Regions from separate parts of the Streptomyces sp. NPDC104371 genome, predicted to be linked through region 1. Evidence: riboswitches for the same ligand, from Rfam matches in the RefSeq annotation. Region 1 holds a riboswitch; each other region holds the start of a gene.
The links. Region 1 has a riboswitch for cyclic di-AMP ahead of ACZ60T_RS10050 (C40 family peptidase). Riboswitches for the same ligand answer to the same signal wherever they lie in the genome.
Positions count from the first base shown of each region.

Region 2: it holds a riboswitch for cyclic di-AMP, as region 1 does, so the genes downstream of both, ACZ60T_RS19330 (M23 family metallopeptidase) here and ACZ60T_RS10050 (C40 family peptidase) in region 1, are expected to answer to the same signal.
Region 3: it holds a riboswitch for cyclic di-AMP, as region 1 does, so the genes downstream of both, ACZ60T_RS29790 (transglycosylase family protein) here and ACZ60T_RS10050 (C40 family peptidase) in region 1, are expected to answer to the same signal.

Region 1 covers NZ_JBVJNF010000002.1:935,399-939,702, forward strand. Annotated here, with positions in the region: gene pcrA (DNA helicase PcrA) at 1-2,274, opposite strand, end outside; cyclic di-AMP (ydaO/yuaA leader) riboswitch at 2,687-2,855, shown strand; gene ACZ60T_RS10050 (C40 family peptidase) at 2,864-4,039, shown strand; gene ACZ60T_RS10055 (tellurite resistance/C4-dicarboxylate transporter family protein) at 4,142-4,304, shown strand, end outside.
Region 2 covers NZ_JBVJNF010000006.1:14,476-18,779, reverse strand. Annotated here, with positions in the region: gene ACZ60T_RS19340 (dihydrofolate reductase family protein) at 1-1,052, shown strand, start outside; tRNA gene ACZ60T_RS19335 (tRNA-Met) at 1,157-1,230, shown strand; cyclic di-AMP (ydaO/yuaA leader) riboswitch at 1,540-1,698, shown strand; gene ACZ60T_RS19330 (M23 family metallopeptidase) at 1,710-2,780, shown strand; gene ACZ60T_RS19325 (aldo/keto reductase) at 2,964-3,908, shown strand; gene ACZ60T_RS19320 (PrsW family intramembrane metalloprotease) at 3,923-4,304, opposite strand, start outside.
Region 3 covers NZ_JBVJNF010000012.1:100,958-105,261, forward strand. Annotated here, with positions in the region: gene ACZ60T_RS29775 (DUF501 domain-containing protein) at 1-161, opposite strand, end outside; gene ACZ60T_RS29780 (FtsB family cell division protein) at 235-720, opposite strand; gene eno (phosphopyruvate hydratase) at 804-2,084, opposite strand; gene ACZ60T_RS29790 (transglycosylase family protein) at 2,364-3,104, opposite strand; cyclic di-AMP (ydaO/yuaA leader) riboswitch at 3,110-3,277, opposite strand; gene ACZ60T_RS29795 (transglycosylase family protein) at 3,477-4,304, opposite strand, start outside.

The DNA.
Region 1 (4,304 bases):
CGACAGCGACGCCGCCACCCCCGAGACCGGCCCCGAGGACACGGGAGCGGAGGTGGCGCCCGTACGCTTCCAGTCCACATGCTGGTCCGGGATCTCCTCCAGGAAGCGCGAGGGCGGGTTGTACGAGGGCTGGCCCCAGGCGCTGCGCATGGCGGACCGGGTGAGATACAGCCGCTCCCGCGCACGCGTGATGCCGACGTAGGCCAGGCGCCGCTCCTCCTCCAGCTCCTTGGTCTGGCCGAGCGCGCGCATGTGCGGGAAGACGCCGTCCTCCATGCCCGTGAGGAAGACGACCGGGAACTCCAGGCCCTTGGCCGTGTGGAGGGTCATCAGCGTGATGACACCGGAGCCCTCTTCCTCGTCGGGGATCTGGTCGGAGTCGGCGACCAGGGCGACCTTCTCCAGGAATTCGGACAGGGTGCCCGTCGGAGTGGCCTCTTCCGGCGCCGCGGCTTCCCCGCGCTCCTGCTCGAACTCCAGGGCCACGGCGGCCAGTTCCTGGAGGTTCTCGATACGGGTCTCGTCCTGGGGGTCGGTCGAGGCCTGCAACTCGGCCAGATACCCGGTGCGTTCGAGGACCGCCTCCAGGACCGTGGCCGGTCCGGCGTTCGACTCCACGATCGTCCGCAGGTCCTCCATCAGCGCGTTGAACCGCTTGACCGCGTTGGTCGAGCGGGCCGCCATCCCGTACGCCTCGTCGACCCGGCGCAGCGCCTGCGCGAAGCTGATCTTCTCCCGCTGGGCGAGGGCGTCGACCATCGCTTCGGCACGCTCGCCGATGCCCCGCTTCGGCACGTTCAGGATCCGCCGCAGCGGGACGGAGTCCTCCGGGTTCGCCAGCACCCGCAGGTAGGCCAGGACGTCCCGGACCTCCTTGCGCTCGTAGAAGCGGACGCCGCCGACGACCTTGTAGGGCAGGCCGACACGGATGAAGACCTCTTCGAAGACACGGGACTGGGCGTTCGTGCGGTAGAAGACGGCGACGTCGCCCGCCTTCGCCTCGCCCCGGTCGGTGAGACGGTCTATCTCGTCGGCGACGAACTGCGCCTCGTCGTGCTCGGTGTCGGCGACGTAGCCCGAGATCCGCGCGCCCATGCCCGCGTTGGTCCACAGGTTCTTGGGGCGGCGCGACTCGTTGCGCTCGATGACCGCGTTGGCGGCGCTCAGGATCGTCTGCGTGGAGCGGTAGTTCTGCTCCAGCAGGATCGTCGTCGCGTCCGCGTAGTCCTCCTCGAACTGGAGGATGTTGCGGATGGTCGCGCCGCGGAAGGCGTAGATCGACTGGTCGGCGTCGCCCACGACGCACAGTTCGGCCGGGGGCAGGTCGTACTCACCGGACGGCGCGCCTTCGGGCCGGTCACCGGCCGCGGGGCCGACCAGCTCGCGCACCAGGGCGTACTGGGCGTGGTTGGTGTCCTGGTACTCGTCGACCAGCACATGGCGGAAGCGGCGGCGGTAGTGCTCGGCCACGTCCGGGAAGGCGCGCAGCAGGTTGACCGTCGTCATGATCAGGTCGTCGAAGTCGAGGGCGTTCGCCTCGCGCAGCCGGGACTGGTAGAGCGCGTACGCCTGGGCGAGGGTCTTCTCGAAGCCGTCGGCCGCCTGGGCGGCGAAGTCCTCCTCGTCGATCAGCTCGTTCTTCAGGTTGGAGATCTTGGCGCTGAACGACTTGGGCGGGAACTGCTTGGGGTCGAGGTCCAGATCGCGGCACACCAGCGCCATCAGCCGCTTGCTGTCGGCCGCGTCGTAGATCGAGAACGAGGACGTGAAGCCGAGCTTCTTCGACTCGCGCCGCAGGATGCGGACGCACGCGCTGTGGAAGGTCATCACCCACATCGCGTGGGCCCGCGGGCCGACGAGCTGCTCGACGCGCTCCTTCATCTCGCCCGCGGCCTTGTTGGTGAACGTGATCGCGAGGATCTGGCCGGGGTGCACACTCCGCTCGGCCAGCAGATGGGCGATGCGGTGCGTGAGCACGCGGGTCTTGCCGGAGCCCGCGCCCGCGACGATGAGCAGCGGGGAGCCCGCGTGCGTCACGGCCGCGCGCTGGTTGCCGTTCAGCCCCTCCAGCAGCGCCGCCGGGTCGATGGGCGGGCGGGGCGCGCCGTCGCGGTAGTAGATGTCCCGGTCCGGCGGCATGTCGAACTTCCCCCCGAACAGATCGTCCGGGACCAGCTCCGGAGCGTGTTCGTCCTCGGGCGGCGGGGGCTCTTCCTCGGGGGCCGGAGTGGCCTTGAGGTCCGCCAGGAAGCTGTCGTCAAAGAGGCTGCTCATCGCTCTCCGAGTCTAGGCCGCCCCACCGACAACCGAGGGCCGCCCTGAGAAGTCCGCCCTCGGGATCGGAGCCGTTGCTCGGAAGCCGGGCCTCGGAATCGGAGCCGGTACCCGGAAGCCCGCCCTCGAGATCGAAGCCGGGCGCGCCTTCACCGCCGGGCCAGGCCTGGTCACGTTCCGCGCGCCCCCTCGGAGCGGCGCAAACGCGACGTACCAGCATCACCCGATGGATACCGAAGAAGTGCCGCAAGCCTCCATAAGCCCCCTCATAGTGACCGCACGGAGCGACTCCCATGATGAAGGTCACGAAAATGTATCGGGCATATCGCACATCAACCTTCACAGGCGCCACAGGAGTTGGCTAGCGTGCCGGGCGGGCCGCAGGACCCCCACCGGCGAACGTCGCCGGGCCACGCGGCCACCGCCGAGTCCGGTGCGCCCCAGGGCAGCCGGAGCCGGGGACCCACACCGACCTTGGGGTGAATCGGCCGACCGCCCCGCGGGGCACGGCTGTAGGGCACACCTTCCACATCTCCGCCCGAACCCGACAGCTAACTCGGTAGGCGGAGCACGGAAGGAGTCGCCCTCCATGGCCCCGCACCGCAAGCCGCGTCCCTCAGGCATACGCACCCCCGCCCTCGCGACGGCCGCTCTCGCCTCCGTGGCCCTGCTCTCCCAGACGGCGAACGCCGCGCCCGCCCCGCGCAAGCCGAGCATGGAGGAGGTGCAGAAGCAGGTCGACGAGCTGTACCGGCAGGCCGGGACGGCCACCGAGAAGTACAACGCGGCCAAGGAGAAGACGACCGAGCAGCGCAAGCACACGGACACGCTCCTCGACCAGGTCGCCCAGCGCACGCAGAAGCTCAACGAGGCGCGCGAGCAGCTCGGCTCGTTCGCCGCCGCGCAGTACCGCACCGGGAGCGCGTCCCCCGGCACCGCCACGTTCCTGCTGGCCGACTCGCCGCAGGCCTACTTCGACCAGACCCAGCTCGCGGACCGGCTGACCGGCCGCCAGAAGGTGGCGGTCGACCAGTACGTCACCGAGCAGGCCGCGACGATGAAGAAGCGGCGGGAGGCGACCAAGAGCCTTCAGACGCTCACCGAGGCGCAGAAGACGCTCAAGTCGTCCAAGACGGAGGTCCAGCAGAAGCTCTCCAGCGCGCGGAAGGTGCTGTCCCAGCTCACCGCGGAGGAGAAGGCGCGGCTCGCGGAGATCGAGAAGAAGAAGCAGGCGGAGGCCCAGCGCAAGGCGCAGGAGCTGGCCAAGCAGCAGGCGGCCCAGCGGGAGGAGGCCGAGAAGGCGGCCCAGGAGAAGCAGTCCTCGTCGGGCTCGTCCGGCTCCTCGGACTCCTCCGCCGGATCGGGCTCCACAGGCTCCGGCTCCACCGGCTCCGGCTCCTCCTCCACGACGAAGGCGGAGAAGGCCCTCTCGTTCGCCCGCTCCCAGATCGGGAAGCCGTACGTGTGGGGCGCGACCGGGCCCGACTCCTACGACTGCTCCGGGCTGACCCAGGCCTCCTGGAAGGCCGCCGGGGTCTCGCTGCCGCGGACGACCTGGGACCAGGTGAAGGTCGGCACGACGGTCTCGATCGCCAACGCCCAGCCCGGTGACCTGATCTTCTTCTACGACGACATCAGCCACGTCGGCCTCTACATCGGCGACGGCATGATGATCCACGCCCCGAAGCCGGGTGCGTACGTCCGCGAGGAGTCGGTCTACTACGACGGCACCTCGGCCATCCACAGCGTGGTCCGCCCGGCCTGATCCCCACCCGCTCCCGTACGGCACGTGCGCGTGGGGTTGATTTGGCAGCCACGCGCGCGTGCCCCGCACGCGAGCCGGGGATGCGTCCATAGCATCGGGCGCATGTCAGGGACCTCCGCGCTGCGTGCCTGGTGGGCGCGGCGCCCGCCGGCCGCCGGGGCCGCCGTGATGGCGACCGGCATCGTGTCGGTCGGACTGCATCTGGCCGGGTTCGAGACCCTCTCCCGCATCCTCCTGGCCCTGGCCTGTGCCGCCTGGCTGGGGC
Region 2 (4,304 bases), on a different contig from region 1:
ACTTCGACCGGGTCGACGAGGTACGGGCGGACAGCGACGCGATCCTCGTCGGCGCGGGCACGCTGCGCAGCGACAACCCGCGCCTGCTGGTCGCCTCCGCCGAGCGGCGCGCGGCCCGGATCGCCGCCGGGCGCCCGGAACACCCGCTGAAGGTCACCGTCAGCGCGTCCGGCGACCTCGACCCCGCGGCCCGGTTCTGGCACACGGGCGGCGCGAAGATCGTCTATACGACGGACGAGGGCGCCCGGCGACTGCGGGAGGTGCTGCCGACGGACGTGGAGGTGACCTCGCTCGGCCCCGCCGTGGAGTGGGCGGCTGTGCTCGCGCACCTCGGGGACGTCAAGGGCGTACGGCGGTTGATGGTCGAGGGCGGCGGGCGCGTGCATACGCGGTTGCTCCAGCAGGGGCTCGCGGACGAGCTGCGGCTGGCGGTGGCGCCGCTGTTCGTGGGCGAGGCGGACGCGCCGCGGATGTTCGGGCCCGGGGCGTACCCGCCGGGCCGGATGCGGCTGCTGGAGACCCGGCCGGTCGGGGACGTCGTCCTGCTGCGGTACGTCCCCACGGCGCCCGGCACCGGGAGATCGGCCGCCGCCGCCGACCGGCGATGGCTGCGGACGGCCTGCGAACTGGCCGCGCAGTGCCCGCCCTCCCGTACGGCCTTCAGCGTCGGCGCGGTGATCGTCGCGGCCGACGGCACGGAGCTGGCGCGGGCGCACTCCCGGGAGGGCGGCGACCCCGTCGTCCACGCCGAGGAGGCGGCGCTGGCGAAGCTCGACCCGGCGGACCCCCGGCTGGCCACCGCCACGGTGTACAGCAGCCTGGAGCCGTGCACCCGCCGCGCCTCCCGGCCCGCGCCCTGCGCCCGGCTGATCCTCGACGCCGGGGTACGACGGGTGGTCACCGCATGGCGCGAGCCGGACACGTTCGTCGCGTCGGCCGACGGGAGCGGGGCGCTCACGGCCCAGGGGGTCGACGTGGTGCTCCTGCCGGAGTGCGAGCGGCGGGCGAAGGCCCCGAACGCCCATCTGCTCTCCCCGCCCGACCGCTCCTGACCTGGCCCCGGCGCTTCCCGGACCGGGTGAAACAGCAGGTGAGAGTGGGGAAGCGAGATCCGTGCACGAGGTACCCCGCGGATGACGTACACTTGAATCACCGACGCGGGGTGGAGCAGCTCGGTAGCTCGCTGGGCTCATAACCCAGAGGTCGCAGGTTCAAATCCTGTCCCCGCTACTGATCACCGAGGGCCGGAATCCGAAAGGGTTCCGGCCCTCGGTGCGTTCGCCCCCTCATACCCTCGCCTTGATCACTAGCAGTCACGTTGCGTAAGTGAACGGAATCGCTCCGCACAGCAACTGACGCCCCGTCAGGCTCATGAGACGGGTGACACGTGGTCAACTCGCCCTACTTCCACCGCTCATGAGGCGAAAGTCCTGGCCGATGGGATCGATGATCCGGCCGAGCAACTTGGAATACGGCCCTCGCGTCTATTAACGTTCGATAACGCAGCGCGGTCGTCCCAGCCGTCACCCGAGGCGGCTCCGTGCGCGTGTGCCGAATCCCGTAAGGGAACCGGGGAACCACCACTTTGGGGTGAATCGGGCGGATGCCGCCGTGGCAGCACGGCAGGCACAGAACCCGTAGGAGACCTTCCTGCTCCGAACCCGTCAGCTAACCCGGTAGGCGAGACGGAAGGAAAGGAGTGCGCCCGCGTGGCGTCCAACCGGTCTGCCCAGAACACGTCGTTCGCCCCCGAGGACACCCAGCCGTACGGCTTCGCGGCCCGCGACGACGAGGGCCCCTGGGAAGAGTGGAGTCCTTCGGAGGAGTCCGTCCGTCCCGTCCGCGGCAGGCACCGCGTCGGCAAGCAGCGCGGCGGCGGCCTCGCGCGCAGCTCCACCGTTCTCGGCGTCGGCGTCATAGCCGCCGTCGGCGCGGGCGGCATGGCCACCGCGCAGACCGGCAAGCCGCCGGTGTCGATCTCCCTGCCGGACATGCCCTCGTCCCTGCCCGACATCTCCTCGGTCACGGACTCCGCCAAGTCGCTCATCGGCCAGGACGACGACACCCCCGAGGCCGCCGCCACCCCCCTCAGCGACGTCGGCCTGACCAGCGCCGCCTCGGGCAGCGCGGACGCGGGCGAGGCGCTGCGCGCCCGGATCATGCAGCAGGCCGAGTCCCAGCAGGACCAGGTCGACCAGGCCGCCGCGCGTGCCGAGCAGGAGGCCGCCGCGAAGCAGGCCGCCGAGGCCGCGACCAAGGCGCAGGACGAAGCGAAGGCCAAGGCCGCCGCCGAGAAGAAGAAGGCCGAGGAGGCCAAGAAGAAGGCGGAGGAAGAGGCCCGCAAGAAGGCCGAGGAGGAGCGCCTGGCCAAGCTGGCCAAGCAGTACTCCCTGCCCACCTCCTCGTACACGCTGACCTCCCACTTCGGCGACGCCGGCAGCATGTGGTCCTCCGGCCACCACACCGGCCTCGACTTCGCCGCCCCCACGGGCACGCTCCTCAAGGCGATCCACACGGGCACCGTCACCGAGGCCGGCTGGGCCGGGGCGTACGGCTACCGCACGGTCCTCACCCTCGAGGACGGCACCGAGCTGTGGTACTGCCACCAGTCCTCGATCAGCGTCAGCGTCGGGCAGAAGGTCAGCACCGGCGATGTCATCGGGCGCGTGGGCGCGACCGGCAACGTCACCGGTCCGCATCTGCACCTCGAGGTCCACACGGGCGGCGGCGACGCGATCGACCCGCTGGCGTGGCTGCAGAACAAGGGCATCAACCCCTGAGCACCGGGCCCCGCGCCCGCACGCCCGCCCACCTCTGATCCCCGGCGGTCCTGACGGCTACCCCCCGACGTCAGGGCTGCCGGTCACGCGTTCCCGCACCGACACCGCGCCCGCCCGCCGCGTTTACGGGAACTTTGCCCCACACCGGAAGTGATCACTCCGAAGCGGGCGTTGACTACGGTCATGACTTCTCTTCGCAAGCTCGGCTCCTCCGACCTCGAGGTCTTCCCGCTCTCGCTCGGCGGCAACGTCTTCGGCTGGACCGCCGACGAGGCGCAGTCCTTCGCGGTGCTCGACGCGTACACCGCGGCGGGCGGCAACTTCATCGACACGGCCGACATGTACTCGGCCTGGGCCGACGGCAACCAGGGCGGCGAGTCCGAGACCGTCATCGGCGACTGGACGAAGGCGCGCGGCAACCGCTCCGATGTCGTCATCGCCACCAAGGTCGGCCGGCATCCCGAGCACATGGGGCTCGCCGCCGACACCATCAAGGCCGCGGCCGACGCGTCCCTGCGCCGCCTCGGCACCGACTACATCGACCTCTACTACACGCACTTCGACGAGCCGGAGACCCCGGTCGAGGAGATCATCGGCGCGCTCGACGACCTGGTGAAGGCGGGCAAGGTGCGCGCCATCGGCGCCTCCAACATCTCCGCCGCCCGCCTTCAGGAGTCCCTCGACTTCTCCGACCGGGAGGGCCTGGCGCGGTACGTGGCGCTCCAGCCGCAGTACAACCTGGTCTCCCGCGAGACGTACGAGGGGGAGCTGTCGGACATCGCCTCCCGCGCGGGCCTCGCGGCCGTCCCGTACTACTCCCTTGCCTCCGGCTTCCTGACCGGCAAGTACCGGCCCGGCACCACGGTGGACTCGCCGCGCGCGGAGGGCGCGGGCAGGCATCTGGAGACCGAGCGCGGACGCCGCGTGCTCGCGGCCCTCGACGAGGTCGCGCAGGAGCGCGGCGCGCAGGTCGCGACGGTCGCGCTCGCCTGGCTGGCGGCCCGGCCGACGGTCGTGGCACCGATCGCCTCCGCCCGTACGGTCGAGCAACTGCCCGCGCTGCTGGCGGTGCGGGACCTGACGCTGACGGACCAGGAGCAGAAGCTCCTCACGGAGGCGTCCGCGTAGCTCCGTCAGGGGCCTCAGCCCTGTGAGCGGTACGGGTTGTACACCGGGTACCCGGCAGGGGGCGCCGTCTGCCACGCGGGCGGCGCCCCGGTCGCCGGGGCGTACCCGTGTCCCCACACCGGCCTCGGGGCCGCGGCGCGCGCGGCGTGTGCCAGCGCGGGCAGCGCCACGCCCCGTCGCGCCCACATCCCGGTGAGCAACTCCCGTTCCCGTACGGCGAAGTCGGCCGCCGCCCGGCCCCGGCGCCCCTGGCGGCGCAGGAACGCCAGCGATGTCGCGTACGCCTCGTACTCCGCGACCGAGCGCGCCGCCGCCTTCCCGAAGTGGCGTCCCGCGTACTCCCGGGCCAGCTTCCGCGCCCGCATGGAGCCGAGGGCGAACGGCTCGCCGGGCCCC
Region 3 (4,304 bases), on a different contig from region 1:
GGGAGCCGTGGCGCCGTCTCCACGACGTCCGGCTGCCCGCACGGGCACCGGTGCGCGATCGCGCACAGCCCGCGCGGCGTGCGGCCGAGCTGCTGCTGGATGGCCGCGATGTCCGCGTCCGTGGGCTCGGTGCGAGGGGTGGGCGGCGGAGGGGTTTCCATGGCTGTCTTTCAGACTGTCTTTCGTGTCGGTTCGGCGGTTCGGCGGGCGGGTCGGTGCGACGGGCCCGCCGGTTCAGTGGCCGGATCCGCCGGGCTCGTCGGCCCGGTCGATTCCGTCCCAGAGGCTGGTGTACCAGGGGCGCGCGGCCATCGCCCGGCCCGACTGCGACGGCTTGGCCGTCTGCGGGTCGATCACGATGTAGCCGGTCTCCCCCGGCATCACATAGTGCAGCCGCTGCCGGATCTGCTGGCGCGCGTACGCGTCGTCCTGCCAGCGTGCCTTGAGGTCGCGCAGGTGCTCGACCCGCTCGTGGGCCCGCTGCCGCTCCCGCTGCTTGGCGGCGATCTCGGAGCGCTGGGAGAAGTACTGCCGGGTCGGGTAGGCGAGCGCCACGATCAGCGAGCACAGGACCAGCGCGAGGAGGGCGGCGCGGCCGGTGAGCCGGGAGCGGCGGGCCTGCCGTTTGGTCTGGGAGCGGTAGACCCGGGCGGCCGTCTGCTCGCCGAGCAGCCGCAGCCTGGTCGTGGTGGAGAACCGGTCGCGGTCCTTCACGGCCATCTCTCCCGCCTCCCCTTCATACGCGCGTACGTCCCCGCACACGGTACGGGACCGCGTACGGGGACGTACGACGACTGGCTAGCTCAGCCCTTGAAGCGCGGGAAGGCGCTGCGGCCGGCGTAGACCGCGGCGTCGTCGAGGATCTCCTCGATGCGCAGGAGCTGGTTGTACTTGGCGACGCGCTCGGAGCGGGCCGGGGCACCGGTCTTGATCTGGCCGCAGTTGGTGGCGACGGCCAGGTCGGCGATGGTGACGTCCTCGGTCTCGCCGGAGCGGTGGGACATCATGCACTTGAAGCCGTTGCGCTGGGCCAGCTCGACGGCGTCGAGGGTCTCGGTCAGCGAGCCGATCTGGTTGACCTTGACCAGCAGGGCGTTGGCGGCGCCCTCCTCGATACCGCGGGCCAGGCGCTCCGGGTTGGTGACGAACAGGTCGTCACCGACGAGCTGGACCTTGTCACCGAGCTTGGCGGTGATGGTCTTCCAGCCCTCCCAGTCGTCCTCGAACAGCGGGTCCTCGATGGAGACCAGCGGGTACGCCTCGACCAGCTCGGCGTAGTACTCGGTCATCTCGGTGGCCGAGCGCTGCTTGCCCTCGAAGACGTAGGAGCCGTCCTTGTAGAACTCGGACGCGGCGACGTCGAGCGCGAGGGCGATCTGCTCGCCGGGGGTGTAGCCGGCCTCCTTGATCGCCTCGAGGATGAGGTCGAGGGCCTCGCGGTTGGAGCCGAGGTTCGGGGCGAAGCCGCCCTCGTCGCCGAGGCCGGTGGACAGACCCTTGTTCTTCAGCACCTTCTTGAGGGTGTGGTAGACCTCGGCGCCCCAGCGCAGGGCCTCGGAGAAGGACTCCGCGCCGATCGGGGCGATCATGAACTCCTGGATGTCCACGTTGGAGTCGGCGTGCGACCCGCCGTTCAGGATGTTCATCATCGGCACCGGCAGCAGGTGCGCGTTCGGGCCGCCGAGGTAGCGGAAGAGCGGGAGGTCGCTGGCCTCGGAGGCGGCGTGGGCGACGGCGAGGGAGACGCCGAGGATGGCGTTGGCGCCGAGGGAGCCCTTGTTGTCGGTGGCGTCCAGGTCGAACATCGCCTGGTCGATCAGGCGCTGCTCGGTGGCGTCGTAGCCGACCAGCTCCGGGCCGATCTGCTCGATGACGGCGAGGACGGCCTTCTCGACACCCTTGCCCTGGTAGCGGCCCGGGTCACCGTCGCGGAGCTCGATGGCCTCGAAGGCGCCGGTGGAGGCGCCGGACGGAACGGCGGCACGACCGGTGCTGCCGTCGTCGAGGCCGACCTCGACCTCGACCGTGGGGTTGCCTCGGGAGTCCAGGATTTCCCGGGCTACGACGACGTCGATGGACGGCACGTGCATCTCCTTCTGGGATGTGACGCTTTGGAGTGCGGGGCACTTTGTGGCTAGAGCCTATCCGCCTGCCGGACCCGGCCGACTGACCGACCGTCCCGCGAACAGGTTGACGCTCCATATTGTTTCAGGTCGGAACAAATGGCGGGGCGGGAACGGCAGAAGAACCCCGCTCCGGCGCGTGCGGGGGAACACGCGCCGGAGCGGGGAGCGGGGGTCTCCGGACGGCCTACGTCGAGGTGGCCGCCGGGAGAAGGGAGTTGCGGCCCGGCTGTCCGGCCGTCACTTCAGGTGGAGCTGCTGGCCCGGGTAGATGAGGTCGGCGTCCTCGACGATGTCCTTGTTCAGCTCGAACAGCTTCTGCCAGCCGCCGCGGATGTGCCGCTCGGCGGCGATGGAGCTGAGGGTGTCGCCCCGGACGACCTTGTACTCGCCGTCACCCTTCTTGACCTTCTTGCCGGTCGGGGTGGTCACGGTCTTCCGCGCCGCCGGGCGCTCGGTGGAACGGGAGGCCTTCTGCGCCTCGGCCGAACGGGAGACGGTGCCGCTCTGCGCGCTCTTGGGCGCGGCGGGGGCCGTGCTCTTGGGCGCGACAGGGGCCGTGCTCTTCGGCGCGACAGGGGCGGCGGGGGCCGCGCCACCGTTGTTCGGGGTGCTGGACAGGCCCTTGCCGCAGACCGGCCAGGCGCCCTTGCCCTGGCCCGCGAGGACCTTCTCGGCGACGGCTATCTGCTGCGCCTTGCTCGCCAGGTCGGCGCGCGCGGCGTAGGCGGTGCCGCCGTACGCGGCCCAGGTGGACGTGGCGAACTGGAGGCCGCCGAAGTAGCCGTTGCCGGTGTTGATGGACCAGTTGCCGCCGGACTCGCACTGGGCGACGGCGTCCCACTCGGCCGTGGTGGCGGCGGAGGCGTTGCCGGCCGCCATCAGCGGGGCGGCGACGGCGGCGCCGGTGACACCGGCGAGCGTGATGGCGCGGACGGCCTTGGACGGACGACGGTGCTTGCCCTTGCCGGAAGACAGCATGGTTCGAATCCCCTCACCGACGCCTGCGAGGTGAGCTGTCGGGTTCGGGCCGGTTGAGCTGCCCGGCCGCACCCCCCGAAGGGCGTACGGCTTCACCCCTAGCCGTCCCGGTCAACTCCCGGGCGCGGCACTTACCTTGGGTCCCCCGCTCCTGCCTACGGCGCTTGACGCGACGACTGTTCCCGGGCGGCCGCCGGCAGGATTCGGCGTGGCGACCGTCGGGGCCCGCTGTGGCGAGCGGCCTTGACCGTAAGCAGCCGATCGCCGGAATTTCAAAGACGATCAGGGCTTATGAGACTCATATCTCACTCTCGCCAAAGCGGACATTTGACATCGAAGTAGGGCGTGAACTGGCGTCAGAAACCGGACAGTTCAGTGCTTCTTCGCTGTGCGGCCGTCTTCCAGCGCGAGGCTCTGACCGGGGAGGATGAGGTCGGGGTCGGAGCCGATCGCCTTCTTGTTCACGTCGTACAGCCCGCTCCATCCGCCGTGCAGCTCAAGCGAGTCGGCGATGGCGGACAGCGTGTCGCCGGGACGGACGGTGTACGAGCCGTCCGTGGCGCCGTGCGGGGCAGGGGAGTCGGGCGAGGCGTGCCGCCCGAACCCGTCGCCGCCACGCCCGTTCGCGCCGTGTTCGTCGGCACTGCCGCCGCGGTGGCGCCCGCCGCCGGAGGTGCGGTGCGCGTCCTTGCCCGAAGTGGCGGTCTCCCGCGCCGACTTGCCGGGCTCGGCCTGCTTCGTCGCCTTCTCGGACGGCTCGCCGGACTCCTGTGCGCCGCTCGTCTCGGTGCCCTGCTCGGACGGAACGGTGGTCGGGTCCGAGGACGGGGACGACTCGGGGGAGGACTCGGACGTGGAGGGCGAAGGGGAGGAAGTAGACGGCAACGGGGTCGACTTGGGTGATCCGGGCATGTCGGGCAGACCGGGATCGTTCGCCGCGCCGAAGTCGGAGCCGGAGGTGTGGGGGGAGGACGACGGGTCGTTCGCGACGCCCGTGTCGACCTGGGTCTCACCGGAGTGCTTGGTCAGACCGGCGAGGGGCGCGCAGGACTGCCAGGCGGAGGTCCCCCGGTGGGAGAGGATCCGCTCGGCGACGGCTATCTGCTGCGAGCGGCTGGCCTGGTCCGCGCGGGGCGCGTAGTCGAGGCCGCCGTACTTCTCCCAGGCGGACTGCGTCAACTGCAGGCCGCCGTAGCGGCC